Regions from separate parts of the Salinicoccus sp. Marseille-QA3875 genome, predicted to be linked through region 3. Evidence: predicted binding sites of a transcription regulator. Region 3 holds the regulator's gene; each other region holds the start of a gene.
What was found. Region 3 encodes LexA, which represses DNA repair genes until DNA is damaged. Its sites were predicted from a motif close to CGAACATATGTTCG; they were not measured.

Region 1 (10,816 bases), 880 kb from region 3:
GTCGAATTCATCTGATGTATAGATGAAGAGGTCGCCTTCGGCAAAATCTATCATATCCTTCTGGGTGGGTTCATAAGTATGGACGTCGACACCTTTCGGATAGATGGTATGTGCCTCGACGCTGTCACCGCCGATCTGTTCTGCAAAACTTTTCAATGGAAAAACTGTCGTATAAATTTCAATGTTTTCAGCGGACTCCTCGGTGCTGCCTTCTTCATCACTGCATGCAGCAAGGAATATCAATAACATAAGTGTTGTCATAACTTTTAAAAAGTTGTTCAATATGCAGGCTCCTTTAAATGAGAATCATTACGTTTTAAAATTATATCGTAACAGTTACGATTAATCAATCATTATTTAATGAATTTATTAATAATATCAGTTGAAAAAATATTGTAAAGAATGTAGAATAGATTGGTGACTAAAATGAGGGTCTTAAAATATACCAATCATCTATTGATTTAGGTGATCAACTGGCCAGTTGATTAGGAGATAGACCTCACGTTAAATAACTTATATAGGAGGGAATATTGATGAGAGTAAATGTTACTTTAGCCTGCACTGAATGTGGTGACCGCAACTACATTACAACTAAAAACAAAAGAAACAATCCTGAGCGTATTGAAATGAACAAATATTGCCCAAGATTAAACAAATACACGTTACACCGTGAAACAAAATAGTATTTTGAAGGGGTACAAAATCTTATTAAAGAGATGCTGTATCCTTTTTTTATGGAATAAAACCCGGGCGAGCCGGGATGTGTCCCAGTTGCATGTTTTTAATAGGAATGCTGTATATATATGATACAATTGACTTAAAATAACGATTGGAAAAGGAGTACAAAAAATGACTACAATAATGGATGGTAAGAAAGTAGCCGCCCAATTATCACAAGAGATCAAAGAGGTCGTTGACAAATCACACAGTCTGGGTATTACACCTAAAATTGCTTTTGTCAGAGTAGGCAACCTGTCCGATTCGGTTTCTTATGAAAACGCGGCTGTTAAACGCTTTGAAAAATTAGGTATTGAAACAGAGCGTTTCTCTTTTCCTGAAGACGTTTCGGCAAGAGCTTTCCTGAGCCGTTTCAGAGAAATCAATGAAGATTATGATATTAACGGTATTTTACTGCTTCAGCCGATTCCAGAGCATATCGATATGAAGCGTGTAGTTGAAATCATGAACCCGGTCAAAGATATCGATGGTATGACACCGGATAATATGGGTAAACTCATCACTAAAGAAAAAGATCGTCTTGAGCCTGCGACACCAGCTGCGGTCATGGAAATGCTGAAGTTTTACGATATCGACCTAAAAGGTAAAAATGTGACTGTTGTGGGTGCAAGTGCCGTTGTGGGCAAGCCGCTGTCCATCCTGCTCATGAACCAGGAGGCGACAGTGACGACATGCAACCTGTATACGGATGATCTGAAAGCAAAATGTGAAAACGCAGATATCATCATCAGTGCGGCCGGAGCAGTGAACCTGATCGATGAACCGCACGTAAAAGAGGGTGCCATCGTTGTCGATGTAGGTATCAACTTCAATGATGAAGGCAAGCTCGTCGGAGACGTCAACTATGAAGCAGTCAAGGATAAAGCATCATATATCACACCGGTTCCAGGAGGAATTGGTGCAATCACGACGACAGTACTTGCATATCACCTGATGCTGGCAACAGATTACCAGAAAGAACCTGTGCTTTTCCTGGACAAGCAGCTGTCATAGCATAATAATATTTAAAATATCTATGAAAGAGATGAATACCATCTCTCCGTCATCATTTCTCTCACCGACGACAAGCATACTCCAGACATCAACAGAGATGATTTTCAAACGTACGGAAAAACGGTGACCGTCATAATAATATTCGATCTGCACTTGTCTTTTTAAGGCAAGTGCTTTTTTTAATGTACGGTCGATTTCATCAAGACGGTCGTCAGACAACTCGGGACGCTGGATTTTCACCTGATCTTCCTGCAGTTTCCGGACATTTTCAAATTGCTCCGGCATCGTGGCAAACGGCGCCCATTTGATCATGCCACGGCCCTCTGGAATATTTGAATTCAGCGATTCTCTCGGCATATCACGATAATCCATGACAATCCCTCTCTCTTTTGTATTTTCCAATTACCTACATTATACGAACGTATGTTCGATTAATCAAGGGCGGGGTTTTATTTACCTATTGAAAAATCATGTTAAAATGAACGTAGCAATCAGAAAAAGGTGACAGTATGAAGAAGTTAATCGTATTAATCATATTATTGGCAGCAGTGGTTTTAATACTCGTTTTACCGGTCGCGCCCGAGACGAGCGACACAGAAAGAGTCATCGTCGATCACACATTGAAAGTCACTGTGCACCCAGCCTGTTTTGAAGAGGCCGGGCTGACAAATTACATAGATGAAGTATCCTTCAGCAATGCGATTGGCAACTACGGATATGAAATCTCAGGAGAATGTTCAGAGGAAAAGCTGCAAGAGGGAAGAACGAGTATTTTAAGCAAGATTACGGAATAATAAAAAACTTTTAAAATAGATTGTTTTTTCTGATAATTGATGTTATATTATTGACATACCATTTTTTCATTCTTTCAACTATTATTTGGAAATAGCCTTCCAATGTAAAGAAGAAGCCGAGCATCGGCTTCTTTTTTGTGTTTTCAGGGGAGATTCACACTGGTGAGGCCATTGCAGGTATGTCTGTGGCAGATCTGCAGTGTCGGAATCGCACGATGATGCCGATTTTGGAGTGTGTCGTGCGAAATGGGATGTCGGAATCGCATGATGCTGCCAGTTTTGGAGTGTGTCGTGCGAAATGGGATGCCGGAATCGCACGATGATGCCGGTTTTGGAGTGTGTCGTGCGAAATGGGATGCTGGAATCGCACGATGCTGCCAGTTTTGGAGTGTGTCGTGCGAAATGGGATGCTGGAATCGCACGATGATGCCGATTTTGGAGTGTGTCGTGAGAAATGGGATGTCGGAATCGCACGATGTTGATGTATTCATTCAAAGCTTACGAATATACTTGAACAAAAAGGGACAGTCAGCCCACTAAGCAATATTCTGTCCGGAAAAAGAGTGGAAAAATGGATGGAAGTGCTCCGATCCAGTATCCCATCCGTAATCCACTCAGAAATCCGGACAGAATCGGGCACGCGGTCATTTCCATCCGGTTCGATAAATAAAAACCGGACAGAACCGCTATAATCGCGATTTCTGTCCGGTCCCAAACTTCCAAACTCCAAAACTCTCTTATCCCAGTGCTTTCGTAATATTCGGTACAACTTGTTTTTTACGGGAAACAACGCCTTCTAATAATGCTGTATCTTCATCGAGTGATACGTCGAATGCTTTTTCGACGACGCTGGCATCTGCTCCGAGTGCGATGACTGTTGAATCTGATTCCAAAATGTTTGTGATGACGAGTACGAACAGGTCATAGCCTTCAGCTTCTATTTCTTTTTCCACCGCTTCGGTCAATTCTGCTTTGCGGGCCAGCACCTCGTCCACATCGACAACGTTTATCTGTGCAATGCGTGTAGTTTTAGGTCCCATCTCGAATGATTTCGCATCGCCGGTAACCAGTGCTTCAGCTGATTTGTCTTTGGTTGAAGCGCCTGCTTTCAGCATTTCAATACCATATTCCTCCGGGTCCACTTCAGCGATTTTTTGCAAGGCCGCGCCTGCTGCCAAATCTTCATCAGTCGTTGTCGGTGATTTATAAAGCAGCGTGTCGGAAATGATTGCAGATAACATGAGCCCGGCCATTTCCCGGCTGATCTCAAGATCATTTTCCTTATACATTTTGTGGAGGATGGTAGCTGTGCATCCGACAGGTTCTGCTCTGTAGTAGAGTGGTGATTCTGTCTGGAAGTTCGCAATACGGTGGTGGTCCACAACTTTTAAAATGTTTGCCTGTCCAATATTCTGAGCGGACTGCTGGAATTCATTATGATCGACCAGGATTACATCATCGCCTTCGCCGACACTTTCAATCAGTTCAGGTGCGCCGACTTTGAAGTGATCGAGTGCATATTGTGTTTCTGCGCTGACTTCGCCAAGACGCGCAGCCACCACATCATTTCCTAATTTAGTTTCAATATCTGCAAGTACGATTGCAGAAGTGATGGTATCCGTATCCGGGTTTTGATGTCCAAAAATTTTAACTGCCATTATGAAACTCCTTTTCAAAATATGATAATTTTATTTTAACATTAGAAATCTGTACTTGCTATGGTTCAACTGTTGCACCCAGGGTATTTTTAAAGTGCTCCATGCTGACTCTGTGTCCGTCGGGATTGAACGAAGCGACACATGATTCCGGCACGATGATGTTATACCCAAGATTGTATGCCTCGACTGCCGTGTGCATAATGCAGATGTCCGTCACGACACCCGTCAGCACGACAGTATCGATACCGCGCTCCTGCAGAAGATGGTGGAGCGGTGTGCCGCTGAACGCGCTGTAGCGTGTCTTATCCAGGTAAAACACATTATTCTGACCTTCGATTTCTTTATATTTTTCCAAAACTTCGCCGTACAGCTCACGGCCGGGAGTCCCCGCAATGTTGTGCGGCGGGAACAGCTTGTGTTCCGGGTGATGTGTATCATTCTCAAAATGAAGATCCATCATGAAAAATATATCCTCGTCATTTTTATCAGCCGCATCAATTCTATCGGCAATACTCTCTTCCAGCGCAATCGCAGGTTCTCCTGCAGTCAATTTTCCGTTCGGCGCCACAAAGTCGTAAGAGTAGTCGATGACCAAAAGTGCTTTTTTCATATCATCATTCCTTTACATAATTTCTTTTTGAGATCATAAAAACAATATTCAAAATAAAAACCGCCAAAATCGCAATGACGAAGAAGAAAAAGTACATTGCGCCGTCTGTTCCCGTAATGACCGCACCGCCGATCACAGGACCGAGTATGCTGCCGATGCTGAAGGACATGCCGGCAATCAAATTGCCCGCCGGCAGGTTATAATCCGGCGTCATATCCGCCATATAGCTGATGCCGAGAGAATACATCGAACCGACAAAAATGCCCGCTAAAGCAAATAAAACCATCAGCATGGTAAACGAATCGTCATAGACTTCCATAAGTGAAAAAGTACCGAGGCCGAGCACCAGCAATATGCTGATCAGCCTGCCGCGGCCGACCCTGTCACCGAAAATGCCGATCGGCACCTGGAGCAGTATCGCGCCGAAAGAAAACATCGGCAGAATCCACGTCACTTCAGAAACTAAAAAATCATTCCTGAGAGCGAAAACCGGAAAGTTCGTGTTCAAAGAGCCTTCGAAAATACCGAACAGCATCGGCAGCAGGAAACATGCCCAGCTTGTGATGATCACCGCTTTGAAGTTTTTCAAAGTATTGAAGAAACTGCTCGGCACACCGGCATCGACCGGCCGTTCCTCCCGTGCCCCCGGCAGAAGGAATATGAGCGGCCAGGCAATCATGGTCAGCACCGCTGAGACAATGAACGGCAGTGCCTCGTTGATGACGACAAGCTCACTGACTTTCGGGCCGACCATAAAGCCGAATGAGAAGAACAGGCCGTAAAAAGCAATGATTTTGCCCATCTGTTCAGGCGGCGTCGATTGGATCAGCCAGGTCTGCGTACTGAAATGGAGCACATTATCCGCCACCCCGATAATCAGCCTCAGCACAAACCAGATCCATATATTTTCCAAAAAAGGGAATAAGAACAGTGATATGCCGACAGTGGCACCGCCTGCAATGATCATTGGAAGGTACCCGTATTTTCTAAGCGGTGCCTCGATGAACAGTGCAGATACGAACACTCCGATGTAAAGTCCGGAAGCATGCAGACCGCTTAATGTCGGAGAGATGCCACGGTTTTCAAATATGAATGAAATCAAAGGCAGAAGCAGTCCTTGGGAAAAGCCGGAAATACATACTATGATAGATAGGATAATGAATTTTCTTCTGAAACCGTTTGTATCCATGCAAACCTCCGATGTTAGAATGTTCCAATCTGATTATCCTGTGATAAAATGATTATGATTGAATTATAACTGATATATGCAAGTAATAGAAAGGGTGGACCAACAATGTATCAATACGAGGACGACAGTTTTATGCTTCATACAGATTTATACCAGATTAATATGGCAGAAGTCTATTATAATCAGAACATCCATAACCGCACTGCGATTTTCGACCTTTATTTCAGACAGATGCCTTTTGAAAACGGATACGCAGTTTTTGCCGGACTGGAAAGAATCATCGATTATATATCAAACCTGAAATTTACGGATTCGGACATAGAATACCTGCGGTCGCAGGACTACAGCGAAGAGTTTCTGGGCTATTTGAAAGGTCTGAAGTTCTCAGGGAATCTGCGTGCAGTGGAAGAGGGGCAGGTGGTCTTCAATAATATGCCGCTCGTGCAGGTGGAAGCGCCGCTGACAGAAGCACAGCTGGTTGAAACGGCACTGCTCAACATCGTCAACTATCAGACGCTGATCGCGACAAAAGCGAGCCGGATCCGCCAGGTTACACCGCATGACCAGCTGATGGAGTTCGGCTCCAGACGTGCACATGAATTTGATGCAGCCATCTGGGGTGCGAGGGCGGCAATCATCGGCGGCTTCAACGGTACGAGTAATGTCCGCGCTGCAAAGCTCTTCGACCTGCCGCCGAGCGGTACACATGCACATTCGATGATTCAGACATATGGCGATGATTATGAGGCATTCAAAGCTTACGCAGCAACCCATGAAGACTGCGTCTTTTTAGTCGATACTTTTGATACATTAAAATCAGGCGTACCCAATGCGATCAAAGTGGCGCGAGAGATGGGTGATAAGATAAACTTCATCGGTATCCGCCTCGATTCCGGCGATATCGCATACCTGTCCAAAAAAGCGCGTGAAATGCTGGATGAGGCAGGCTTCACTGAAGCGAAGATCATCGTATCGAACGACCTGGATGAAGTGACGATCTTGTCGCTCCAATCCCAGGGTGCGAAAGTGGACAGCTGGGGCATCGGCACAAAACTGATCACCGCCTATGATCAGCCGGCGCTCGGCGCAGTGTACAAGCTTGTTGCAGTTGAAAACAAAGACGGCAAATTTGAAGACCGGATAAAGATTTCCGGCAATGTGGAAAAGATGACGACGCCGGCGAAGAAAAATGTCTACCGCATCATCAATAAGCAGACCGGCATGAGTGAAGGGGAATACATCACGCAGTATGATGAAGTGCTGAATACGGATGAACCGCTTCTCATGTTCCACCCTGTGCATACGATCAAGCGCAAGCTGATCCATTCCTATGAAAAAGTGGAATTGTTAAAAGATATTTTTACAGAGGGGAAATTGGTTTATAAATCCAATACGGTGGAAGAGATAAAGGAAAGGCTTGACAGCAACCTTGCCATTTTATGGGAAGAGTATAAGCGTTTCTTGAACCCGGAAGAGTATCCTGTCGACCTGTCGAAAAAGTTGTGGCAGATCAAACAGGATCTGATAGAAGATGCAAGCAATAAAAAATTGGAGTGATTGAGTTATGAGACCACGTCAGCAGGAGATTATAAATGCACTGCATGCAAAGAGCGAAATTTCACCTGAAGAGGAAGCGAGGGAAATCATCGATTTCATCAAAGATTATATGAAGGGACACTTGTTCTTAAAATCAATGGTGCTCGGTATATCCGGAGGTCAGGATTCCACTCTGCTCGGCAAACTTGCCCAGATGGCGGTGGATGAGTTAAATGCGGAACAAAGTGAAGAGAAGTATTCATTCCACGCACTGAATCTGCCGTACGGCGAGCAGTCGGACAAGCAGGACGCCCTGGATGCGGTCGAGTTCATCAGCCCGACATCAGTCCAGAAAATAAACATCAAAGCATCGGTGGATGCGAGTGTCGATGCTTTGAAGGAAGCGGGCTATGAATTATCCGATTTCATCAAAGGCAATGAGAAGGCACGTGAAAGAATGAAGGCGCAGTATGCCGTCGCAGCAGCGATGGAAGGCATCGTGCTCGGTGCCGACCATGCAGCGGAAGCGCTGACCGGCTTTTATACGAAACACGGTGACGGTGCATGTGACATCGCGCCGCTCGTCGGTTTGAACAAACGCCAGGGCCAGGCGATCTTAAAACATCTCGGTGCGCCTGAGCATCTGTATAAGAAAATACCGACGGCGGACCTCGAAAGTGACCGTCCGATGCTGAGCGACGAAGAGGCGCTCGGCGTCAAATATGATGCAATCGATGACTTTTTGGAAGGCCAGGAGATCAGTGATCACGATTATGAAACGATTATCAACTGGTATGATAAAACCGAGCATAAACGTGTTCTGCCCTACAACCGGTATCACACATATAAAGATTAAATTATAACCGGAAGGAAAATGAAAGATGTTTGAAACGATTTCACAAAGTGCCATATTAATGGTCATCGTCATATTTGTCATCAATATATTTTACGTGAGCTTCATGACCTTACGCACCGTCGCCCTGACGAAAGGCTACCGGTACATGGCAGCCTCAGTCAGTATTCTGGAAACGCTGGTCTACATCATCGGTCTTGGGCTGGTGCTGGATAATTTAGACCAGCCGGTGAACATCATTGCATATGCACTCGGATTTGGAGTCGGGATACTGAGCGGGTTGAAGATTGAAGAAAAACTTGCGCTCGGCTACATGGTCGTCAATGTGACAACCGCGCACCGCGACCGGGACCTCCCAAATCAATTGAGAGCTTTGGGTTACGGCGTCACACACGGCACAGCCTACGGCCGTGACGGCGAACGGACGACGATGCAGATCTTAACACCGAGACGCTATCAGAATAAACTGATTGAAACCGTGAGGGAGCTCGACGACAAAGCATTCATCGTCGCTTATGAAACGAAGACGATCAGCGGCGGTTTCTGGACGAAAGGTGTCAGCAGCCGCAAAGTCGCAAATTATGAACCGGAAAATGTCGAAGAAGTTTTAGAAGAAATATATGAAGAGGAAATGGCTGAAACAAATGGCGAACAAAAAAAAGAAGAAAAAATTTAAAGTGGAAGAGAATGAAACCATCATAGACTGCCTGGAAAGGATGAAAGCTGAAGGTTATTCGCCGGTCAGACGGTCGGAAGTGCCTGTATTCAAAGAAGAGAATGGCACACGCGTCGTCAGCCATCAGCAGATAGAATTCGAAGGCAGACGGATGGAAGATTAGAAGCCGGAAGGGAACTTCCGGTTTTTTCACGGCAATTTACAGAAATGGCCCGGATGAAGGAAAGAAGCAGTTTATTTTCTGCTATAATGAAAGGGCATAAAAATTTAAGGAGCGAACGTTTATGATTTCACGTTATACGAGAGATGAAATGGCAGCGGTCTGGACAGATGAAAATAAGTACAAAGCCTGGCTGGAAGTTGAAATTCTGGCGGCGGAGGCATGGGCGGAACTCGGCATCATCCCGAAAGATGAAGTGAAGAATATCCGGCCGAATGCGAAGATTGATGTGGACCGCATACTTGAAATAGAAGCGGAGACCCGTCATGATGTTGTGGCATTTACAAGACAGGTGTCGGAAACACTGGGGCCGGAGAAGAAATGGGTGCACTACGGACTGACTTCTACGGATGTTGTGGACACGGCGCAGAGCTACATAATCAAGCAGGCGAATGAAGTGATCGAGCAGGACCTTGAGCGTTTCATCGAAGTGCTCGGCAGGCGTGCGAAAGAGCATAAGACCACTTTGATGATGGGGCGTACGCACGGTGTGCATGCGGAACCGACGACGTTCGGCATCAAGCTCGCCTTATGGTATATGGAGATGAAGCGTAACCTGAAACGTTTTAAAGCCGTACGGGAAGAGATTGAAGTGGGCAAAATGAGCGGTGCCGTCGGCACATTCGCAAATATACCGCCTGAAGTTGAAGAGTACGTATGTGAACATCTCGGCCTCGGGTTTGCAGAAGTGTCCACGCAGACACTGCAGCGTGACCGTCATGCGCATTATATCAGCGTGCTTGCGCTGATCGCGACGTCAATCGAAAAATTCGCAGTGGAAATCCGCGGACTTCAGAAAACTGAAACACGGGAAGTGGAAGAGGCGTTCGGCAAAGGCCAGAAAGGTTCCAGTGCGATGCCGCACAAACGTAATCCGATCGGCAGCGAAAATGTGACCGGTCTTGCCCGCGTGATACGCGGCTATGTTTCAACGGCTTATGAAAATGTGCCGCTCTGGCATGAAAGGGATATTTCCCATTCATCGGCTGAACGTGTCATGCTGCCGGACGTGACGATTGCTCTCAACTATATGTTGAACAGATTTACAAATCTCATCTCAAACTTGACGGTGTTTGAAGATAACATGAAAAATAATATCGATAAGACGTTCGGTCTCGTGTATTCCCAGCGCGTCATGCTGACAATGATCGATAAAGGTCTCGCACGTGAAGAAGCATATGACCTCGTCCAGCCGAAAGCGATGGAGTCATGGGAAACGCGCCGGCCGTTCAGAGAATTGATTTCAGCAGATGAACGGATTACTGAAGTGCTCACCCAGGAAGAAATCGACGGACTGTTCGATGAAAACCATCACCTGCAGCGTGTCGATGTCATCTTCAGACGTGCGGGCCTCGAGTAAAATAAAAAGAGGTGTGGATGTGAATTTTACAACCCGTATAATTTTAATTATCGGATTGCTCTCAGTGATGGCCGGATGCGGGAGAGCGGGGGAGGCACCGTCTGAACAGCCGTTTGATACTTTTAATAAGAAGGTCGAAGAATATGATGTGAGTGAGCTAGCCGTACCGACCTGGAGAGAAGTGGACGG
Region 2 (10,816 bases), 330 kb from region 3:
TTCCCGGTACCTGAAGTTATCGGCGTGCGTATGAAAAACTCTTTACCTGAAGGTGCAACAGCAACTGACCTTGCACTCAGAGTTACCGAATTACTCCGTAAACACGGCGTAGTAGGTAAGTTCGTCGAATTCTTCGGACGCGGTGTAACAGAGTTGCCGCTTGCCGACCGTGCGACAATCGCCAACATGTCACCGGAATACGGCGCGACAAACGCATTCTTCCCTGTAGATCAGGAAACACTTGATTACATGAAACTGACAGGACGCAGTGCAGAACATATTGAGATTGTTGAAACATACCTTAAAGAAAACGATATGTTCTTCGATCCTGACGTTGAAGCGACATATACAGATATCGTCGACCTGGACCTTTCAACTGTGGAACCATCACTTGCCGGTCCAAAGCGTCCGCAGGATTTAATCCCACTTTCTAAAATGAAAGAAGAATATGAAAAATCTGTAACTGCCGAGAGCGGCAACCATGGTCATGGTCTTGATGCCAGCGAGTTTGACAAAACCGGTACTGTTCATTTCGATGATGGTTCAACAGCAGAGCTTAAAACAGGTGACCTGGCTATCGCAGCAATCACATCATGTACGAACACCTCCAACCCTTACGTTATGCTGGGCGCAGGTTTAATTGCGAAGAAAGCTGTAGAAAAAGGGCTTACAGTGCCTCCATATGTGAAAACGTCACTGGCGCCAGGTTCAAAAGTGGTTACAGGCTATCTGGAAGATGCAGGATTACAGCCATACCTTGATGAGCTGGGCTTTAACCTGGTGGGTTATGGTTGTACGACTTGTATCGGTAACTCAGGACCTTTAAAACCTGAAATCACAAAAACAATCGTCGACAATGATATGCTGGTATCTTCTGTACTTTCCGGTAACAGAAACTTTGAAGGGCGTATCCACCCATTGGTTAAAGCGAACTACCTCGCATCACCGACACTGGTTGTTGCGTATGCACTGGCGGGTACTGTTGATATCGATCTTAATAAAGAACCGCTTGGTCAGGATAAAGATGGAAATGATGTTTTCATGAAAGATATCTGGCCGTCAATCAAGGAAGTAAGAGACGCTGTCATGAGCAACGTTACACCTGAACTCTTCCGCAAACAGTATGAAAACCTGTTTGAATCCAATGAAACTTGGAACCAGATTGAAACGACTGACGCGCCGATGTATGATTTCCAGCCGGAATCAACTTACATTCAAAACCCGACATTCTTTGAAAATCTATCTAAAGAGCCGGGTACAATCAACGACATAAATGGTCTCAGAGTACTTGGTAAATTCGGAGACAGTGTAACTACTGACCACATTTCACCGGCAGGTGCGATCGGTAAAGATACACCGGCAGGTAAATGGTTGATCGAACAGGGCGTTTCTCCTCGTGACTTCAACTCATACGGTTCCCGTCGTGGTAACCATGAAGTGATGGTTCGCGGTACATTTGCAAACATTCGTATCCGTAACCAGATTGCACCGGGTACAGAGGGCGGTTTCACGACTCACTGGCCGACTGGTGAAGTGATGAGTATTTATGACGCAGCTATGAAATATCAGGAAGAGAATACAGGTCTTGTTGTCGTTGCAGGCGACGACTACGGAATGGGCTCCAGCCGTGACTGGGCAGCCAAGGGTACAAATCTTCTGGGTGTCAAAGCTGTCATCGCAGCAAGTTACGAAAGAATTCACCGTTCAAACCTTGTAATGATGGGTGTTCTTCCACTCCAGTTTGTAGATGGAAAGAATGCTGAAGACTACGGTCTTGACGGCAGTGAAACATTTGATATCAAAGTGGGCGAGACAGTTAAGCCTGGAGATATCCTCGATGTTACTGTGACTGATACAGATGGTAATGCTCAAGTCATTCAGGTCAAAGCACGTTTCGACTCTGAAGTGGAAGTAGATTATTACCGTCACGGTGGTATTTTACCGCTGGTACTTAGAAAAAAATTAAGTGAGTAATCAATTCATTTGAAAAACCCGGTGAAATCATATGATTTCACCGGGTTATCTTGTTTTTAACAGCGATTTACATAAAAGTTATTTTTGACTCTGTACCATCTTTAATCCGTTTCATATTCGATATATGACGGATGATGACGACAAAACCAAGTACGATCGCAAAGGCCATGAACAGTGGATCCTGTAAAAACAAGGAAAGAACGATCAATACCACTGCAGCTACAATGCTCGATAAAGATACAAATTTGCTCAATTTCAATGTAATTAAAAATGCAGATACTAAAATTATAAAGACGATTGGATTGTAGGCAAGCACTGCACCTCCACCTGTAGCAACGGCTTTCCCTCCTCGAAACTTCAAAAAGATGGGGTAGACATGACCGAGCGCACTGACGAGTCCCGGAATGAATATATGAATATCCATAGCCAGTAGAATGGTGATATAAACTGGGAGCGCACCTTTGAATATATCCAGAATCAATACGACAATTCCAGCTTTTTTGCCTAAAATTCTAAAAGTGTTTGTCGTCCCGATATTACCACTGCCATGTTCTCTAAGATCTACTTTATAAAATATTTTACCTATGAGTAAGCTAAATGGAATTGAGCCAATCAAATAACTGAATATGAGCAGAAGTATTATATTTCCCATTCTAGACTCTCCTTTATTATCAGGTACTAATAGTTTACCATATAAATAAAATATTATAAATTGATAAAAAATCATTAGTTTACTATAATAATATTATGTAAACTAATTAGTGATTTTGTCATTAATTTTTAGCAGAGACTTGCAAAGATTGCGTTTTTATATAAAAATAGTAAGGTAGATAAAAATTCGAACGTATGTTTGTAGGAGGTTTACTCTTTGTCAAAAACGAACAATTATAGTGATGATTCAATTCAAATATTGGAAGGTCTGGACGCAGTTCGTAAACGGCCGGGGATGTATATTGGTTCAACCGATGTGAGAGGTCTGCATCACCTTGTTTATGAAATTGCTGATAATGCCGTGGATGAAATATTGAACGGTTACGGTGATGAGATCAATATCAGACTGAACGAAGATGCCAGTATTTCAATTACAGATAATGGACGGGGCCTGCCGACTGGCATGCACTCATCCAAAAAAACAACACCTGAAGTCATATTCACAGTTCTGCATGCGGGCGGTAAATTCGGATCCGGCAGTTATAAGACATCAGGCGGTCTTCATGGTGTGGGTGCTTCAGTGGTCAATGCCTTGAGTGACTGGATGAATATAGAGATTCACCGAGATGGAAAAATACATGAAATAAGATTCAAGGACGGCGGCAAAGTCGATCAGAAGCTTTCAGTGACCGGCAAAACTAAAAAAACAGGTACGACGGTAACTTTCAAACCGGATACGGGGATTTTCAAACACGGTACTTCTTTCAATTATGAAATGATCGTTGAAAGGATGAGGGAATCTGCATTTCTTCTGAGCGGCTTAAAAGTGACAATCGTCGATGCGCGCGGCGATGACGAAAAAGTTGAAGAGTTCCAGTATGAAGATGGTTTGAAGTCTTTCATCGAGTTTTTGAATGAAGGAAAAGATTCAATTGGCAATATTGTCCAGTTCAAAGGGAATTATCAGGGGATCGAAGCTGATGTGAGCTTCCAGTATAATGACCAGTACACGGAGACGATCATCTCTTTCGTAAACAATGTCAGAACAAAAGACGGGGGTACTCATGAAATCGGTTTTAAGACCGGCTTTACTAAAGCATTCAACGAGTATGCCAGAAAAATAAAAGAATTGAAAGAGAAGGATAAAAACCTTGACGGCAATGATATCCGTGAAGGTTTGACCGCCATCGTCTCGATTAAAGTTCCTGAACACCAGCTCCAGTTTGAAGGTCAGACTAAGAGCAAGCTCGGAACGAATGAAGCGAGGGCTGCTGTCGAATCAACCCTTGTCGAGAAACTGCCATTCTATTTGGAAGAGAACGGCACGTTAAGCAGCCAGTTGGTTAAAAAAGCGATTAAGGCAAGGAATGTCCGTGAGGCAGCAAGAAAAGCACGGGAAGAAGCAAGGAACGGCAAGAAAAACCGTAAAAAGGATACACTGCTGTCAGGCAAGCTTACACCAGCTCAAAGTAAAAACGCCAAAAAGAATGAACTCTTCCTTGTTGAGGGCGATTCGGCCGGCGGCTCTGCCAAACAGGGCAGAGACCGTAAGTTCCAGGCAATCCTCCCGCTCAGAGGTAAAGTCATCAATACGGAAAAGGCTAAGTTTGAAGATATTTTTAAAAATGAAGAGATCAATACCATCATCCACACAATCGGTGCGGGTGTCGGGACAGATTTCAAAGTCGAAGATTCCAATTACGATAAAGTGATCATCATGACCGATGCCGATACGGACGGTGCACATATCCAGGTGCTGTTGCTTACTTTCTTTTTCAACTATATGCGGCCGCTTTTTGAAGCCGGAAAAATTTATATCGCATTGCCGCCTTTATTCCAATTGAAGAAAAAAGGGCGGAAAAAAGATGAAGTGCGTTACGTCTGGACCGAAGAGGAATTGGAGTCGGCCGAGTCAGAAATGGGCGGGAAAGTCGAACTGCAGAGATATAAAGGTCTTGGTGAGATGATGGCTGAACAATTGTGGGAAACGACGATGAATCCTGAAACGCGGACGTTGATCCAGGTTTCGATCGATGATGAGGCACTTTCTTTAAAACGTGTGACTACATTGATGGGAGACAATGTCGAACTTCGCCGTAAATGGATCGAATCGAATGTCAGCTTTACTTTAGAAGACCAGAACAGCATATTGGAAAATGAAGAAATCGATCATATGGACGAGGGGGGCGACGATATTGACTGAAAACATTCAGAATTTGAAACTTGAAGATGTTCTTGGCGACCGTTTTGGACGGTACAGTAAATACGTCATCCAGGACCGTGCCATCCCGGATGTAAGAGACGGCCTGAAACCCGTTCAAAGACGCATACTCTATGCGATGTTCCGGGAAGGCAATACATTTGATAAAAACTATCGTAAAAGTGCGAAAGCCGTCGGTAACGTCATCGGCAACTATCACCCGCATGGTGAGTCGAGCATCTATGATGCCATGGTCCGTCTGGGCCAGGGCTGGAAGATGAGAGAAGCGCTCATCATGATCCACGGCAACATCGGGAGCATGGATGGCGACCCGCCTGCTGCAATGCGTTACACTGAAGCGAAACTGGCTGAACTTTCCAACGAAATGCTTAGGGATATCAATAAAAACACAGTGAAATTCATGAACAATTTTGATGACACAGATGTTGAGCCTACTGTTATGCCGGCTCGTTTTCCGAATATACTGGTGAATGGATCCACAGGGATTTCAGCGGGGTACGCAACAGATATTCCACCTCATAATCTGGGTGAGGTCATCGATGCGACATTGAAAGTCATCGATAAACCGACAGTCGGAATTGATGAACTGCTTAAAATAGTGAAAGGTCCGGATTTTCCGACCGGCGGCATCATCCAGGGTAAGGAGGAATTGAAAAAAGCTTATGAAACCGGACGCGGCAGAATCATCGTCCGTTCGAAAGTTGAAACTGAAGAACTCCGCGGCGGTAAAAAACTGATTGCCGTCACCGAGCTGCCATTTGAAGTGAATAAGGCAAATCTTGTTAAAAAGATTGATGAAATCCGTGCGGACAGAAAAGTCGACGGAATTTTGGAAGTCAGGGATGAAACCGACAGGATGGGTTTGAGAATCGCTGTAGAAGTGCGTAAAGATGCGAACATCGATGGCATTATCAATTACTTGTACAAGCGCACAGATCTTCAGGTGGCGTATAACTTCAACATGGTTGCAATCAGCAGCAGAGCGCCGAAGCTGCTCGGGCTGAAAGAGATTTTAACGAGCTATATCGATCACCAGAAAGAAGTCATCCATAACCGCTCCCAGTTTGAACTGGAGCAGGCGAAAAAGCGCATGCACATCATCGAAGGTTTGATGAAGGCACTTTCGATACTGGATGATGTCATCCGTCTGATCAGAGAATCTGAAAATAAGAGAAACGCCAAGGAAAATCTTATCGAGGCATTCCATTTCACTGAAGCTCAGGCAGAAGCGATTGTCATGCTTCAACTCTACCGTCTGACAAATACTGATATTGTGGAGCTGGAAACGGAGCATAATGAGCTCGATTATACAATCAATCAGCTGAATGAAATCATAAATGATGAGAAGAAACTTTTAGCGGTCATTAAAAAAGAACTCCGGGACATTAAAAAGAAATACAGTTCTGACAGACTGACTGAAGTTGAAGATAAGATTGAAAATATAGAATTGGATAGGAAACTTCTGATTCCTCAGGAAGAAACGATTCTTTCCCTGACGAAAGACGGCTATGTTAAACGGACGAGTCCAAGAAGTTTCAATGCGAGTGAAACTGAGGAAATCGGCATGAAAGATGACGACTTCCTGATATATCTGAATGAATCTCATACACTTCAGCAATTACTGGTATTCACCAACCTGGGGAATTATTTAATCATTCCTGTAAATGAAATACCAGATATCCGCTGGAAAGACCATGGGGTCCATCTGTCCAGCCGCTTCAAGATTGAAGCGCATGAAATGCCGATATTCGCAATGACGGTCGAAGATTATAACGATACCCTCACGGTTGTCTCCACCACGAAAAATGGCCAGATCAAGCGCAGTGAACTATCATTGTTCGAGGCTGTACGCATTAAAAGACCGATCGTCTATATGAACCTGAAAGCAGGTGATGAAGTGGTCGATGTAGATACTTCCGTCACAGGGACAGAGGAGATTTTATTCGTTACTGAAAAAGGTCTGACATTGAAATACGGACTGGATGCCGTCAATCCGACAGGTCTGAGATCGCAGGGTGTCAGAGCGATGAATGTGAAGAAGGATGATGAAATCATCTTTGCAGGCCTCATCAAGGATGAAAGGTATTTGCTTACAGTATCCAACAGGGGCGCTGCCAAACGCACGGATCTATCTATATTTGAAACAGGGGCCCGTGCACAGGTCGGTACAATGCTGCTCAAAGAAATAAAATCAAAACCGCACCGACTTGTCGGAGCGAAATTATTCGATGGTAATATCAATGCAGTCATTGTTTCTGAATCCAATAATTCGATGATCAGAGGTAAAGATATCCGGGTTACAGGAAAATATGTGAACGGTTCGTTTGTAGTGGATGAAGATCAGTTCGGCGAAGTGATCGATGTACATTTTGATGATAATATATAAAAATAATAGTTTTATTTTCAGCTCCCAATGTTATAATTCATTAACATAAAGGGGGCTTTTTTTTAATGGAAAATTTCATCAGTGCTTTTGAAAACGTCATTGGAGTCATGAATGATTTGCTGTGGGGGGACTTTCTGGTCGGAATTCTGATCGTTGCAGGACTTTATTTCACTTTATCCTCTCGTTTTGTTCAGCTCAGATGGCTTAAACAAATGTTCACAGTATTAAAAGATAAACCTGAGACGCTGCCTGACGGCACGAAAGGTATTTCCGCGTTTAAGGCGTTTACAATCAGTGCCGCTTCCCGTGTCGGCACCGGTAATGTTGCCGGGGTGGCAACAGCAATCGTGCTCGGGGGCCCGGGTGCTGTGTTCTGGATGTGGGTCATTGCGTTCATCGGTGCAGGGACTGCATTTTTTGAATCCACTTTGGGCCAGCTGTATAAAGTGAAAGACAAAGAAGGCGGTTTTCGCGGTGGTCCTGCATATTATATGGATAAAGGGCTGAATCAGAAATGGCTGGCTGTGTTTTTCGCTGTTTTAATTACTATCACTTTCGGGTTTGCATTCAACGGGCTTCAAGCGAACACCATCGCTGCTGCATATAATGGTGCTTTCGGTATCGACCGTAATATCATCGGCATTATTCTCGCTGTTGTTACAGCTGCAGTCATCTTTGGAGGTGCCAAAAGAATTGCGAATGTAACGAGTTATATTGTACCGATTATGGCCACTATTTATCTTGCTGTTGTAATTTTCATATTGATTATTAACTATGATCTGGTACTTCCTATGATCGGTCAGATTTTTGCAAGCGCGTTTGGTCTGCAGGAAGCTTTTGCAGGTGCTGTGGGTGCAGCGATTTTGAACGGATTCCAACGTGGGTTATTTTCGAATGAGGCAGGAATGGGTTCTGTGCCGAATGCAGCAGCATCAGCCGCCGTCAGCCATCCTGTGAAGCAGGGGCTGATACAGTCTTTGGGTGTTTACTTTGATACGATGATCGTCTGTACAGCGACTGCAGTTATCATTTTGATGTACACTGATTTGAGCTTCGGTGAAGATGCAACCCAGGGCATTGAAGTAACACAGGCAGCCATGTCGGCCCAAATGGGTGATTTCGGTGCTGTTTTTATAGCAATTATCATTTTACTTTTTGCTTACAGCTCGATATTGGGGAATTATTTCTACGGACAGAGTAACATCAACTTCATAAAAGAACATCCGGTTGTATTGTTTGTATTCAAGGTGCTGGTCATTGCCATGGTTTACATCGGGGCGGTTATGGATATTACGCTTGCATGGAACACTGCAGACGTATTCATGGCTCTGATGGCAGTTACAAATATTGTGGCGATCATTGGCTTGAGCAAGATTGTCTTTACAGTATCGAAAGATTATTCAGACCAGCTGAAAGCCGGCAAACGTCCTGTCTTTTATATAGATAATGTCGATATCGACAAACACGGTATCGGAGAATGGGGCAGGGATCGTTACGACAAAATTGAAAAAGAAAAATAAAAAATGACCGCAGACATTTTTTGTGTGCGGTCATTTTCTGTTTAAAATAAGTTTCTGAAAAATTCAACGATATTGTTGAAGAAGTTGCGGAGCGCTGTGACGAATGAGTCCCAGGCGCCTGATTCCTGTATTTCCTGTCCAATTTCTTCTGCTCTGTCCTGTGCGTCGCTGAAGGCATCGCTTGAAGTGATCTGGTCCACCAGGTTGCGTGATGATTCGATTAATCTGTCCGCTTCTTCACCGGAGAATATTCCGGAGTCCTGAATGTTCATTATGATTACAATGATGCGGTCGATCTGATCCTGGGATAAAATGCCATCCAGGCCGTTTTCCTGCATTTTTTCATCGACGATGTTTCTGACGTCTTCCTCTGTGACTTCACCATCGTAGTTATTGACGATTTCGATTTTAATTTCTGTTATCATCTTGTTCAGCTGAACTTGTGAAAATCCGTCAACATCACTGTTTTCATCTGATATATCTGTAATGGCTTCGAGTTCATCCTGTGCATTCTGCGTACGTTCTTCGGAAATGTCTTCCCCCTGTACTTCATATGCCTTATATATACCCGACAGGGCGCTTTCACCCGTCACATCTTCAGCCGCCGCGATTGTGACATCAGCATCCGTCACACCCGAAGTAATCAACGCATTCTGATATGTTTCTTCGGTGATCTTGGTCACTTCACCCATTTCTTCATTGAGTGTAATATTCAGGCCGTGGCCCGGGTCTCTCTGAATGATACGGATACTGGATTTCAATACACTGTCATCATAGGAAACGTTCAAATAATTCTGCAGATCCTCGGAATACACATATCCTGTTTCATCATTATCTTCCGCTTCCAGAAGGGTACTTGTTTCTTCGCGCAGATTGTCGTCATTTTCAAGCGCTGCACCATATATCGTCACGGCATTATCCCATTCGGAAGCTGCCTTCAAAGTTGTTGGTATAATGGATATCAATAACACTGCCATAGCCAGCAGAGTAAACTTTTTATACATAATAATCCTCTTTTCATTCGATTTTCATCAATTTTACTACAGAGCAGATTTTAACACAATTTTTTACCGCCTTATTATATTTACTTTATTATTTTATCGTTTAAGAGTAGAATATCTTTTAGAGAAATTTTAGGAGCCTGAATATGAATAATGAATATAAACGTGTGGATAAGAATGATACGGTCACACGTAAGAAGCTGAAGCTGCGTAAAAGAGCGTATATACCATTAATTTTAATTATATTATTGATCATAGCAATTTTATATATATTCCTGTCTTATCAGTCAGGGTTAAGGACTGCAGAGGAAAACGGCGTGGATCACGAAGAGATGACATTTAACGGAACGGATAACAACGATGGCAAGAAAACATTTCTGCTGCTCGGTGCCGACAGGGAAGATGAGGGTGTCACACGGACGGACGTCATCATGCTCGGCCAGTATGATTATATGAAGAAAGATTTGAAGCTGGCATCGATAATGAGAGATGTTTATGTCGATATTCCCGGCTATCAGAATTACAAAATAAACTCCGTCTATTCTTTAGGCGGCGTTGAACTGTTGAGACAGACGCTGGAGACTAATTTTGATGTCCAGGTGGAAGATTATATTGTTGTCGATTATCAGGCGTTTGAGTCAGTTGTGGATGCAATTGACGATGATGGCATTATGATTGACGTCGAAAAAGACATGTCCGAGAAGATTACGACTGAACTGTATAAAGGAGAACAGCGGTTGGGCGGTTCAGACCTGCTTGAGTATGCCCGCTTCCGTCAGGATTCAGAAGGGGATTTCGGAAGGGTCAGACGCCAGCAGCAGGTCATCGGTGCGGTCAAAGATGAAATATTGACCGTCGGCGGTGTATTCAATCTGCCGAATGCCATGGGCACAGGTATGGGATACGTCAATACGAGCATGAGCGAAGCTGAACTCTACCGCATGGCCGGCTCATTTCTAGTGCGTGGTGATAAGGATATCGACTCACTGACACTGCCTGTCGACGGCTCATACCAATTCGTCGATACTTACCACGCCGGCAGCGTGATCGATCTTGATTACGA
Region 3 (10,816 bases):
TTAGATGCAGTTTCAGATAAGACGAAAGTCATCGGCATCCAGAGGTCGCGGGGATACTCACTGAGAGCATCGACGACGATTGATGAGATAGAACATGTCTGCCGGAGTATTAAAGAAAGACATCCCGAAATCATCATTTTCGTAGACAACTGTTACGGTGAATTTGTCGAGGATAGAGAGCCGCTTGAAGCGGGTGCTGATATTATTGCAGGAAGCCTTATTAAAAATCCCGGCGGCGGTCTTGCGAAAATGGGTGGTTATGTCGCTGGACGGGCAGATCTTGTTGAGCGAGTCAGCTACCGTCTCACAGTCCCCGGAATAGGGAAAGAGATGGGCGCGAGCCTGAATGCCCTGACAGATATGTTCCAGGGATTCTATATGGCACCGCATGCGGTAGTGGAAAGTTTGAACGGTGCTGTTCTGACAAGTCATGTACTGGCAAAAATCGGTATGACGACAGATCCCGCACCGGCAGATAAACGGACCGATCTGATCCAGACAGTGAGCTTCAATAGTGAAGAGGAGATGATCAAATTCACTCAGATGATACAAAAAGCAAGTCCGGTGAATGCGAAATTCATGCCGATCCCGGACCTCATTCCGGGATATCAGAATCCGGTAATCATGGCAGCCGGGACATTTGTGCAGGGTGCATCCCTTGAGCTGAGTGCGGATGGACCGATCAGACCCCCTTACACGGTATTTGTCCAGGGCGGGCTCGTGATGGAGCATGTAATATACGCACTGCACATGGCTTTGGAAGAACTTATTTAAAATGGAGATGAGAGAATGACATTTGGTTTCAATTTTGAAACGACGTATAAGAATTTATCGTCACATTTTTATACTGAAGCGGAACCCGAGAAATCAAGCAACCCGGAAATCCTATTGTTCAACGACCGTCTTAGTGACAGTCTTGGTCTGGATAAATCGGCACTCAATTCAGACGACGGTGCCGGAGTACTGGCCGGCAATAAAATAATCAAGGATACACCGCTTGCGATGGCTTATGCAGGCCATCAGTTCGGACAGTTCACGATGCTTGGCGACGGGAGAGCACTGCTGCTCGGTGAGCATATGCATCATGGTGAAAGATATGATGTGCAGCTGAAAGGTTCAGGACGGACTCAATATTCCCGTTCAGGTGACGGACGTGCACCGCTCGGACCGATGCTGAGGGAATATATCATCAGTGAAGCCATGCATGCACTCGGCGTTCCGACGACGCGGAGTCTTGCTGTCACTTTAACCGGTGATTCCGTCATGCGGGAGCAGGCATTGAAGAGTGCGGTGTTGACACGAGTGGCGAGCAGCCACTTGAGAGCAGGCACTTTCCAGTATGCAATCATTGAAAGTGAAGAAGCTGTAAAAGAACTGGCTGATTACGCAATCGAGCGTCATTATCCGGATTTTTCTGATAAAGAAAATAAATATGAATTATTTTTGGAAGCTGTGGTCCATGCCCAAAGTTATTTGATTGCCAAATGGCAGTCGATCGGTTTTATCCACGGTGTAATGAATACGGATAATATGGCTATCAGCGGTGAAACGATCGATTACGGGCCATGTGCATTCATCGATTATTATGACCCGAAGACGGTGTTCAGTTCAATTGATGTACAGGGCAGATATCAATTCAGGAACCAGCCGGGAATTGCACAGTGGAACCTGGCCAAATTTGCAGAAACACTGATTCCGCTGCTTCATGAAGATCAGGATAAAGCGATAGAAATAGCGCAGGAAAAACTGGATCACTATAAAGATCTGTACCAGACCTACTGGCTGACAAATATGGTGAATAAATTGGGTATTGTACAACCGGAGGAAAGTGATGTTGAGCTCGTTCTTGACTTCCTGGAAATTCTGGAAAAAGAGTCACTCGACCATACATCAACCTTCAGAGCATTGTCACTGGACCAGGCATCTGATATTAAAGTGAAAGACACGGAAACATTCAATGCATGGCTTGAAAAATGGCAGACTGCGCTTGAAAATAAAGACCAGTCCGCCGATGATGCATTCAGACTTATGAAAAGCGTCAATCCAGCTGTCATTCCGCGTAACCACCTTGTCGAAGAGGCTTTATTCTATGCGGTGAAGACAGACGACATGACCAAAGTTGAGAAACTGGTGGAGATATTCAAAAATCCATACAGTGACGAACACGATGAATATTATAAAAGACCGCCGAAAGATGAAGAGATGATTCAAAATACATTTTGCGGTACGTAAAAAGCTGTCCGGCACTGATTTGTGCCGGATAGTTTTTTGATAATATAAAATGTTTTACGACTGGCGCTGTAAGTGTGGGTGGTTTGACTCGAGTTATGGCGTCAAGCCCTGCTGTCAATTTAGTTTTATCAATTGTTCCCACGGGTGAACCCATATGAATATCCCTTCAGTAATGTGTAGATGACATCGAGTACAGGGGTGCTCAAATCGCCTTTATTATCGTGGAAGTATTTCTGGATAAATTCATATTCAGTCTCTTTCTGATCCATCACATCGTAATACATACTTGTGCCCATATGGTCCGGATAACTTTGGAAAAGCTTTACCGACTCGTCGATGAAATCATCGGTTATTATGTCAGATTCCTGATTAATAATTTTCTGGCCTTCTTTCAGCAGCTGCTTTGTCAGGTCAACGACATCCGCGTCCTTGAAGATTTGTGCAGTATTCTGTGATAACGCCGTCATCGTATTCACGCCCAGGTTAATCAGAAGTTTTTCATAACGCAGTTTTTCAAACTTGTCATTTTTGATGATTTCAAGTTCCACATCCTGGTCTGATTCAAGCTGCTCGATCAATTCATCAAGGTGACGGTATTTTTTATTTTCGATGATCAGTCTGCTGTCCCTGAAATGTTCTATGTAATCGTGTTTTTTCTGGCCGCTGATATAGACGACTGCCGGTATGCTGTTTTTGAACCAACTATCATAACCCATGCCATTTTCACACAGTATGATATCCGTGTCATCATGGGAAATTTCCGAGATGGTACTAACTAAACTTCTTAGAGCTGTTGCTTTTGTGGAAATAAAAATTATATCAAATTTCGTTTCATCATGATTGTCAATCGATTGAATAAAATAATCGTAATCAATATATTCATTGTTTTCCAATATGGTAAAGCCGTTCCTTTCAGTTCTTGAGAATAGAGTGATGTCCAAATCCATTGATTTTAATTCTCTGGCAATGATGCTCCCGACCGCTCCGATGCCGATACAGGCAATTTTCATAATATTCCTCCGAATGATTTTATATTAATATGGTAAAATAATTATAACTTATCTGACATACAGGGGGAAGATTAATGAAATCTACAATGGATTTTATCGAAATGAAACAAAATAAAGAAAAAATTACGATGCTGACGGCGTACGATTACCCGAGTGCGCGCCAGGCGGAGGCGGCTGGTGTGGACGTGATACTCGTCGGTGACTCACTCGGCATGACTGTGCTGGGCTACAATTCGACTATAGAGGTGACTCTTCAAGATATGATCCATCATACGAAAGCTGTGAGAAGAGGAGCGCCCGATACATACATTGTTGTGGATATGCCGTTTGGCACTTACCATGTGAGCAGTGAAGAAGCGGTGGGAAATGCAATCAGACTCTATCAGGAAAGTGGTGCAGATGCTGTTAAGATAGAAGGCGCACACCTTAAGAATTTTGTACATATATTAGTCGAAGCCGGTGTTCCTGTTGTCGGGCACCTGGGGCTGACACCGCAGTCTGTGGGTATCACAGGTTTTAAAATGCAGGCATCTTCAAGGGAGGAGGCGGAAGAATTATTGGCTGCACTCGAGACATTTGAAACGCTTGGTGTGGTCATGACCGTTCTCGAAGCGATCCCGAGTGACCTCGCGGTAAAGGCTTCAGGGAGGGTGGATATTCCGCTTATCGGCATCGGTGCTGGTGTCGGCACTGACGGACAGGTACTTGTCTATCATGATATTTTAAAATATGGCTCGGACAAGCCGCCTAAATTCGTAAAGCAGTATGGAGATATGGATGAAATTGGGGTAAAGGGTATTAAGCAATATGTGCAGGAAGTGAAAGAGGGTAAATTCCCGGACGAAAAGACTACTTATAAAAAGAAGGTTTATGAGGATGAAGACAACAAGTAAAATAAATGAAATAAGAGAATTTTTAAGTGCTGAAAATATAGGTGAAATAGCCCTGGTTCCGACTATGGGCTATTTGCACAGCGGCCATTTGAAGCTGGTCGAGGCAGCCAAAAAGCATGGTGATACTGTAGTGGTCAGCATATTTGTCAATCCTCTGCAGTTCGGTCCTGATGAAGATTTTGACAACTACCCCAGGAACCTGGATCAGGATCTTAAACTGCTGAAGGAAAATGGGGTTGACTATGTGTTCCATCCTGAAGTGCATGAGATGTATCCTGAAGAAATGGAACTCGAAATCTCGTTGAAAAGTATGGCAGACGTACTTGATGGTGTTAAGCGCCCGGGACACTTCGAAGGCGTCGTGACCGTGGTCAATAAACTGTTTAATATCATCAAGCCGCATTATGTCACCTTTGGCGAGAAGGACAGGCAGCAGCTGATGATTGTCCAGAAGATGATAGAAGATTTCAATCATGATATAGAGATTCTGGCAGTGGAAACAGAACGTGAAGAAACAGGACTTGCCAAAAGCAGCAGAAACACGAACTTGAATGAGCAGGAATTGCTCGAAGCTCCTCATGTTTACAAAAGTTTGCAGCTCGGCAATAAACTGATTCAGAGCGGCGAAAGGGATGTTGAAGAAATATTGAAACAGATCACCGCTCACATTAATGAAAATACTTCGGGTACGGTGGATGACGTTCAAATTTTAAGCCATCCCGATCTGGGAATAATGACGTATGTTGTCTCGAATGTTATAATATTCATTGCTGTACAATTTGAAAGAGCGAGATTAATCGATAATCTGATGGTGAAAATAAATGAATAGAATTATTAAGAGAATGATATTGTTGATGAAAATTACACGGAATAAGAGCGACAGGATATTTTTGATGAATTGATTTTTAATCAATACTGAAGACTGAAGCAGGTGAAGCCATGTTTAAAAAAACAATCGCATTTTTAATGTTACTGCTGGTTTTATTTTTCTTGTACCCAGCCGTTGAGTCATATAATTTTAAAAATGGATTAAATAAGAGTTATGCCAACGAATGGTTGAATCTGTATGTGCTGCCAAACTATGATACTTCTAAAATAGAGCAGGTCAACAGTACACAGTCATATTCGATTGAATACAATATTGGGGAAAGATTTGAAGCTGAAGCTGAAGATGTCAATGCTGTCATCGACAGTGAATTTTCCGGAGAATTTCATATCATGGATAAAAATGATATCTTTCATATTCTTCTAGTGAACGACAGAGAAATTACAGGACTTTATACTAATGATGATGAAGTGACCATCGACTCTATCAATATAGAAGATATGGACCGTGAAACTATAAGAGAAATTTACGATCATCCTGTAAAAACGGTTGATAAGGGCGGAAAACATCTGGTAGTGGAAAATGAAGAATATGATGTTTTTGAAATCAATGATAAGTATGTCTATTTCTTTTATGATGTGTATGAGGAAGATGCAGTCAACGGGCTTCTGACAGTGGATAAATCAGAGATGAAGCACAGCGACACAATGTATAATCATCCGCCTGAAAAAGATAACGAACGATTAAACTATCATCTGATCAATGCGACAAGGGAAAAATATGGTGTGGCCCCATTGGAACATGAGGACTTGGTCAGTGAAGCAGCCGGAGGGCACAGCAGAGATATGTCGGAAAATGACTTTTTTTCCCACGAGTCACCTGACGGAAGTACTTTAAAAAGCAGAATTGAATCTTTGGAAGTATCTTATAGACTCGCAGGAGAAAATATTGCCATGGGCCATACTTCGCCAATATTTTCACATCACAGTCTGATGAACTCTAAAGAACACAGAGTGAATACGCTGAATGATAAATATACACATTTGGGTATCGGTGTTGAATATAATGATGAAGAGGTCCCTTATTATACAGAGAATTACATTAAAAAATAGATTCGTCCGGATTCTCCGGACGAATCTATTTTTATTATAATGATTTTTAAATTTTAAAATTCTCTGAACAGACCGACCACTTTTCCAAGGACAGTCACACTGTCGAGGTAGATCGGTTCGAGTGCAGTATTTTCAGGCTGCAGACGATAATATCCTTTTTCCTTATAAAACCGCTTAACAGTCGCTTCGTCCTCTTCGGTCATTGCTACGATGATATCACCATTATGGGCGATGTTCTGTTTCCGGACGATGACCCGGTCCCCATCAAAGATGCCGGCATCGATCATACTGTCCCCGGCTACATTGAGCAGGAATATTTCACTGTTATGGTTTGCTGTAAAATGTTCAGGTAAAGGGAAGTATTCATCAACATTTTCAACTGCCGTAATAGGGAGACCTGCTGTGACCTTACCTAGGACAGGCACCTGAATTACTGGAGTATGTGCCTGATTTTCCGCCTGGACGATTTCAATCGCCCTCGGTTTAGTCGGATCTCTTCTGATATAGCCTTTCTCTTCCAACTTTGCGAGGTGTCCATGTACGGTGGAACTGGACTGCAAACCTACTGCATTTCCAATTTCCCTGACACTCGGTGGATAACCTTTTTCTTGAACTGTTCTTTTTATATATTGATAGATCTGTTTCTGTCTGTCACTGATTTCTTTCATAGTAAGACCTCCAGCCCTTTATTATTTATAATGATAGCATAAGTTCGGACATCTTACAAACGTTTGTTCGCTAAACACTTGACTGAGAACAAGTGTTCTGTTAATATTTGATTACAAACAAATGTTCGAGGAGGATGACTGATGTTTAAAGAAATCAAAGGTTTTTCTTTATTATTCATAGCAGTAGTGATGATCGGCACAATATATATCTATTCTAACAATTATGGAAAGAACGCACATTCTGATAATATATATACACAAGAAGTACACAATGAAACAATGGCAATCGAACACGATACGAACGCATTAGATGAAATTATTGAAGAAAAGATGTTGACCACCGAGGAAATTGATAGTGATATGAAGTCCGTCACTATGGGAAAATAATTATTTAAGTATGAGAATGTACTCATACTTTTTTTTGTGTTAAATTATATAGGAAAGGATTGATTTTCATGCTTGAAAAGAAAAAACTCGATCGCATCAATGAACTTGCGAAGAAAAAGAAAAATGGTACTCTGACTAAGCCGGAAGCAACTGAACAACAGGAATTAAGACAAGAGTATTTGAAAACTTTCCGCAAATCATTCAAAGCCCAGGTTGAACAGACTAAAGTCATCGACCCCGAAGGCAGTGACGTGACTCCGGAAAAGTTAAAATCAATTCAACGAGAGAAAAATATTAGAAAATAGAGGAGATATTAAGATGGCTTTTGATAATACTGATCAATTAGCAATTAACACTATCCGTACACTTTCAATTGATGCAATTGAAAAAGCAAATTCAGGTCACCCTGGACTGCCGATGGGTGCTGCACCTATGGCATACACATTGTGGAGCAAACATCTGAACTTCAATCCGAATTCAATGGATTGGTTCAACCGTGACCGCTTTGTGCTCAGTGCGGGGCATGGATCAATGCTGATCTACAGTTTACTTCATTTATCAGGTGGACTTGAACTTGAAGAAATTAAAAACTTTAGACAATATGAGTCCAAAACACCAGGACATCCTGAATTCAAACACACTGAAGGTGTGGAAATTACAACGGGGCCTCTGGGGCAGGGCTTTGCTATGAGTATCGGTATGGCTATGGCTGAGAAGCATCTCGCCGCTAAATATAATACTGAAGATTATAAAGTGGTTGATCATTACACTTATGCACTTGTGAGTGACGGTGATTTAATGGAAGGGATTTCTCACGAAACAGCTTCGTTCGCAGGTCATTTGAAATTGGACAATCTGGTTGTCCTTTATGATTCCAATGATATTTCACTTGATGGCGACTTGGATAAAAGCTTCTCCGAAGATATTAAAAAGAGATTTGAAGCATACGGCTGGGATTATCAGCTGGTAAAAGACGGTAACGACCTGGAAGAGATCGACCAGGCGATAAACAATGCCAAAAAAGCGGATAAGCCTGCAATGATCGAAGTGAAAACTGTCATCGGATACGGTGCGCCCAACAAATCCGGTAAGAGTGATGCACATGGTGCGCCGCTCGGCAGTGAAGAACGTCAGGCTGCATTTGAATATTACGGTTTAGATCCTGAGAAAACTTTCCATGTTGAGGAAGATGTTTATAAACGCTTTAATGAATCATTGAATAAGCGCGGCAATGAAACTCAGGAGGCATGGGAAAATCTTCTTGAGGAATACAGTAAAGATGAACCGGAAAAACATGCTGAATTCATCGCAGCAATCAACGAAGAAGTACCTGCTGATTATGACGCAGAGCTGCCAAAATATGATGCAGGCACTAAAAAAGCGACACGCGGCACTTCAGGAGACATGATTCAGGCATTGTCCAAATCAGTCCCATCATTGTTCGGCGGTGCAGCTGACCTTGCCGGAAGTAATAAAACTTCTGTCAGCGGTGAAGAAGATTTCAGCAAAGATAATTATGCCGGTAAAAATATCTGGTTCGGTGTGCGTGAATTCGCAATGGCAGCCGCATTGAACGGCATGTCCGCACATGGCGGCATCAAGCCTTACGGCGGAACATTCTTTGTATTCAGCGACTATTTAAAACCGGCAATCCGTTTAAGCGCACTGATGAAACTTCCTGTGACCTATGTATTGACGCATGACTCCATCGCAGTGGGCGAAGACGGTCCGACACATGAACCAGTCGAACAGCTGGCCGGTTTACGTGCAATTCCGAACTTGAATACAATACGTCCGGCAGACGGCAATGAAACAAGAGCTGCATGGAAAGTTGCCATTGAATCCACAGATACACCGACTGCATTGATTCTGACACGTCAGGATGTTGAAGTGACTGATGTGGATTACAAAGCAGTCGATGAAGGTGTCAAACGCGGCGGTTATATCATCTATGATAAAGGTGATGATGCAATCGTCTTCGCTTCAGGAAGTGAAGTTTCACTTGCAGTGAACGCAGCGAAGAAGTTGGAAGAACAGGGCGTTAACATCAAAGTCGCTTCCATTCCTAATATGCAGGCATTCATGAAGCAGGATCAGGATTATATAGATAGTGTTCTGAACAAAGATATTAAAAACAGAACAGCTGTAGAAATGGCTGCGAGCCTCGGCTGGCACAAATTTACAGGCATTGACGGCAAATTATTGACGATTGATACATTCGGAGCAAGTGCCCCTGGTGACATCGTAGTTGAAAAATATGGTTTCACAGTAGAACAAGTGATGAGAACCGTTTTAGAAAAATAGTTTGTTGAAAATTTAATGATTTTAAGATAAACTATATAATGGTTTATGTACGGAGAAAGAGGTGAAGTCGCTTGGCTACATGGATTTGGATACTCATCGTTATCGTTGCACTTGTTGGTGGTTTAGCTTTAGGATTCTTTCTTGCGAGAAAGTATATGATGGATTACTTGGAGAAAAACCCGCCGATAAATGAAGATATGCTACGCATGATGATGATGCAGATGGGTCAGAAACCATCGCAGAAAAAAGTGAATCAGATGATGAGTATGATGAATAAAAACGCAGGCTCTCAGAAAGAGCGCGCTAAAAAATAACGATAGTATTTGTGAACCGCTGGTCTACGAAAGAGGATCGGCGGTTTTTTGTGTTTTTGGATTCGAGTTCGATTTGAAGTTGGAATTTGGCATTGTCAAATCGAATTCGATGTGTGATTTCGATTTGAAGGTCAATTTCGGCACCGTCAAATCTGATCGGAAGTGGGTCAGGGACATCGACATCGCTCCGACCGGCGGAGTCAGATTCGATAAAGTGTCATTCTCCGAGTAGAATAAAATACAGGCATGCTGTGAAATTTACAGCATGCTTTTTTATGTTTACGACTTTGTAAGTATTTCATATTTCGAAATATATGGTAAAATTTTAGTGGGAGAGATGTGGATGTAAGGCAAATGGGGGATTAAGAATGAAAGTCTTTAAAAAATTGTGGTGGTTTTTTAAACAGGAGAAAAACAGCTATATATTCGGTATATTCATGCTGATACTTGTTGCATTGATGGAGCTGATACCGCCTCAGATCATCGGAATGGTGATAGACGGCATTACTGAAGATACGCTGACGCCAAGGGGTTTGACGATATTTATCGCTGTATTATTGGTTACAGCAGTTTTTACATACATATTCAGATATTACTGGAGAATTTTGATTTTCGGTGCGAGTCACCGGCTGGGCAAAATATTACGTAAAAGAATGTATGATAAGTTCTCTCATATGAGTCCTTATTTTTATCAGAAGCGGAGGACGGGGGACCTGATGGCTCATGCGACCAATGATATCCGTGCTGTTCAAAATACGGCCGGGCCCGGTATTTTGACCATAGCGGATTCAATCATAACAGGCGGGGCGGTACTGATCACCATGGCCATCACTATCAGCCCGAAGCTGACTTTGATTACAATGATACCGCTGCCTTTCATGGTCGTTTTGACAAGTTACTACGGAAAGCTTTTAAACAGAGGATTCAGAAAAGCACAGGCTGCTTTCAGTGAATTGAATGATAAGACTCAGGAGAGTATTGCGGGCATTAAAGTGACTAAAACATTCGGTTACGAAGAGAGTGACCAGAAAGATTTCAAAGCACTCAGCGATGATGTTGTAGAAAAGAAT

Region 1: ACY8DT_RS02630 (YolD-like family protein) is a predicted target of LexA. The motif match lies at 2,148-2,161, and genes of this name have one in related genera.
Region 2: parE (DNA topoisomerase IV subunit B) is a predicted target of LexA. The motif match lies at 2,814-2,827, and genes of this name have one in related genera.

What each region holds. Positions count from the first base shown of each region.
Region 1 covers NZ_CM143103.1:487,458-498,273, reverse strand. The annotation lists gene ACY8DT_RS02645 (metal ABC transporter solute-binding protein, Zn/Mn family) at 1-282, opposite strand, end outside; gene rpmG (50S ribosomal protein L33) at 534-683, shown strand; gene ACY8DT_RS02635 (bifunctional 5,10-methylenetetrahydrofolate dehydrogenase/5,10-methenyltetrahydrofolate cyclohydrolase) at 850-1,731, shown strand; gene ACY8DT_RS02630 (YolD-like family protein) at 1,726-2,103, opposite strand; gene ACY8DT_RS02625 (alpha-amylase) at 2,241-2,525, shown strand; gene ACY8DT_RS02620 (manganese-dependent inorganic pyrophosphatase) at 3,263-4,186, opposite strand; gene ACY8DT_RS02615 (cysteine hydrolase family protein) at 4,242-4,793, opposite strand; gene ACY8DT_RS02610 (MFS transporter) at 4,798-5,982, opposite strand; gene ACY8DT_RS02605 (nicotinate phosphoribosyltransferase) at 6,088-7,539, shown strand; gene nadE (NAD(+) synthase) at 7,547-8,374, shown strand; gene ACY8DT_RS02595 (DUF2179 domain-containing protein) at 8,400-9,047, shown strand; gene ACY8DT_RS02590 (NETI motif-containing protein) at 9,016-9,210, shown strand; gene purB (adenylosuccinate lyase) at 9,332-10,627, shown strand; gene ACY8DT_RS02580 (M15 family metallopeptidase) at 10,647-10,816, shown strand, end outside.
Region 2 covers NZ_CM143103.1:2,702,568-2,713,383, reverse strand. The annotation lists gene acnA (aconitate hydratase AcnA) at 1-1,974, shown strand, start outside; gene plsY (glycerol-3-phosphate 1-O-acyltransferase PlsY) at 2,042-2,626, opposite strand; gene parE (DNA topoisomerase IV subunit B) at 2,843-4,828, shown strand; gene parC (DNA topoisomerase IV subunit A) at 4,821-7,232, shown strand; gene ACY8DT_RS13805 (alanine/glycine:cation symporter family protein) at 7,298-8,752, shown strand; gene ACY8DT_RS13800 (DUF1002 domain-containing protein) at 8,794-9,756, opposite strand; gene ACY8DT_RS13795 (LCP family protein) at 9,900-10,816, shown strand, end outside.
Region 3 covers NZ_CM143103.1:2,374,862-2,385,677, forward strand. The annotation lists gene ACY8DT_RS12030 (methionine gamma-lyase family protein) at 1-774, shown strand, start outside; gene ACY8DT_RS12035 (protein adenylyltransferase SelO) at 790-2,232, shown strand; gene ACY8DT_RS12040 (ketopantoate reductase C-terminal domain-containing protein) at 2,361-3,242, opposite strand; gene panB (3-methyl-2-oxobutanoate hydroxymethyltransferase) at 3,317-4,135, shown strand; gene panC (pantoate--beta-alanine ligase) at 4,119-4,964, shown strand; gene ACY8DT_RS12055 (CAP domain-containing protein) at 5,075-6,073, shown strand; gene lexA (transcriptional repressor LexA) at 6,127-6,741, opposite strand; gene ACY8DT_RS12065 (hypothetical protein) at 6,883-7,128, shown strand; gene ACY8DT_RS12070 (DUF896 domain-containing protein) at 7,197-7,433, shown strand; gene tkt (transketolase) at 7,447-9,432, shown strand; gene ACY8DT_RS12080 (YneF family protein) at 9,504-9,746, shown strand; gene ACY8DT_RS12085 (hypothetical protein) at 9,820-9,978, shown strand; gene ACY8DT_RS12090 (ABC transporter ATP-binding protein) at 10,115-10,816, shown strand, end outside.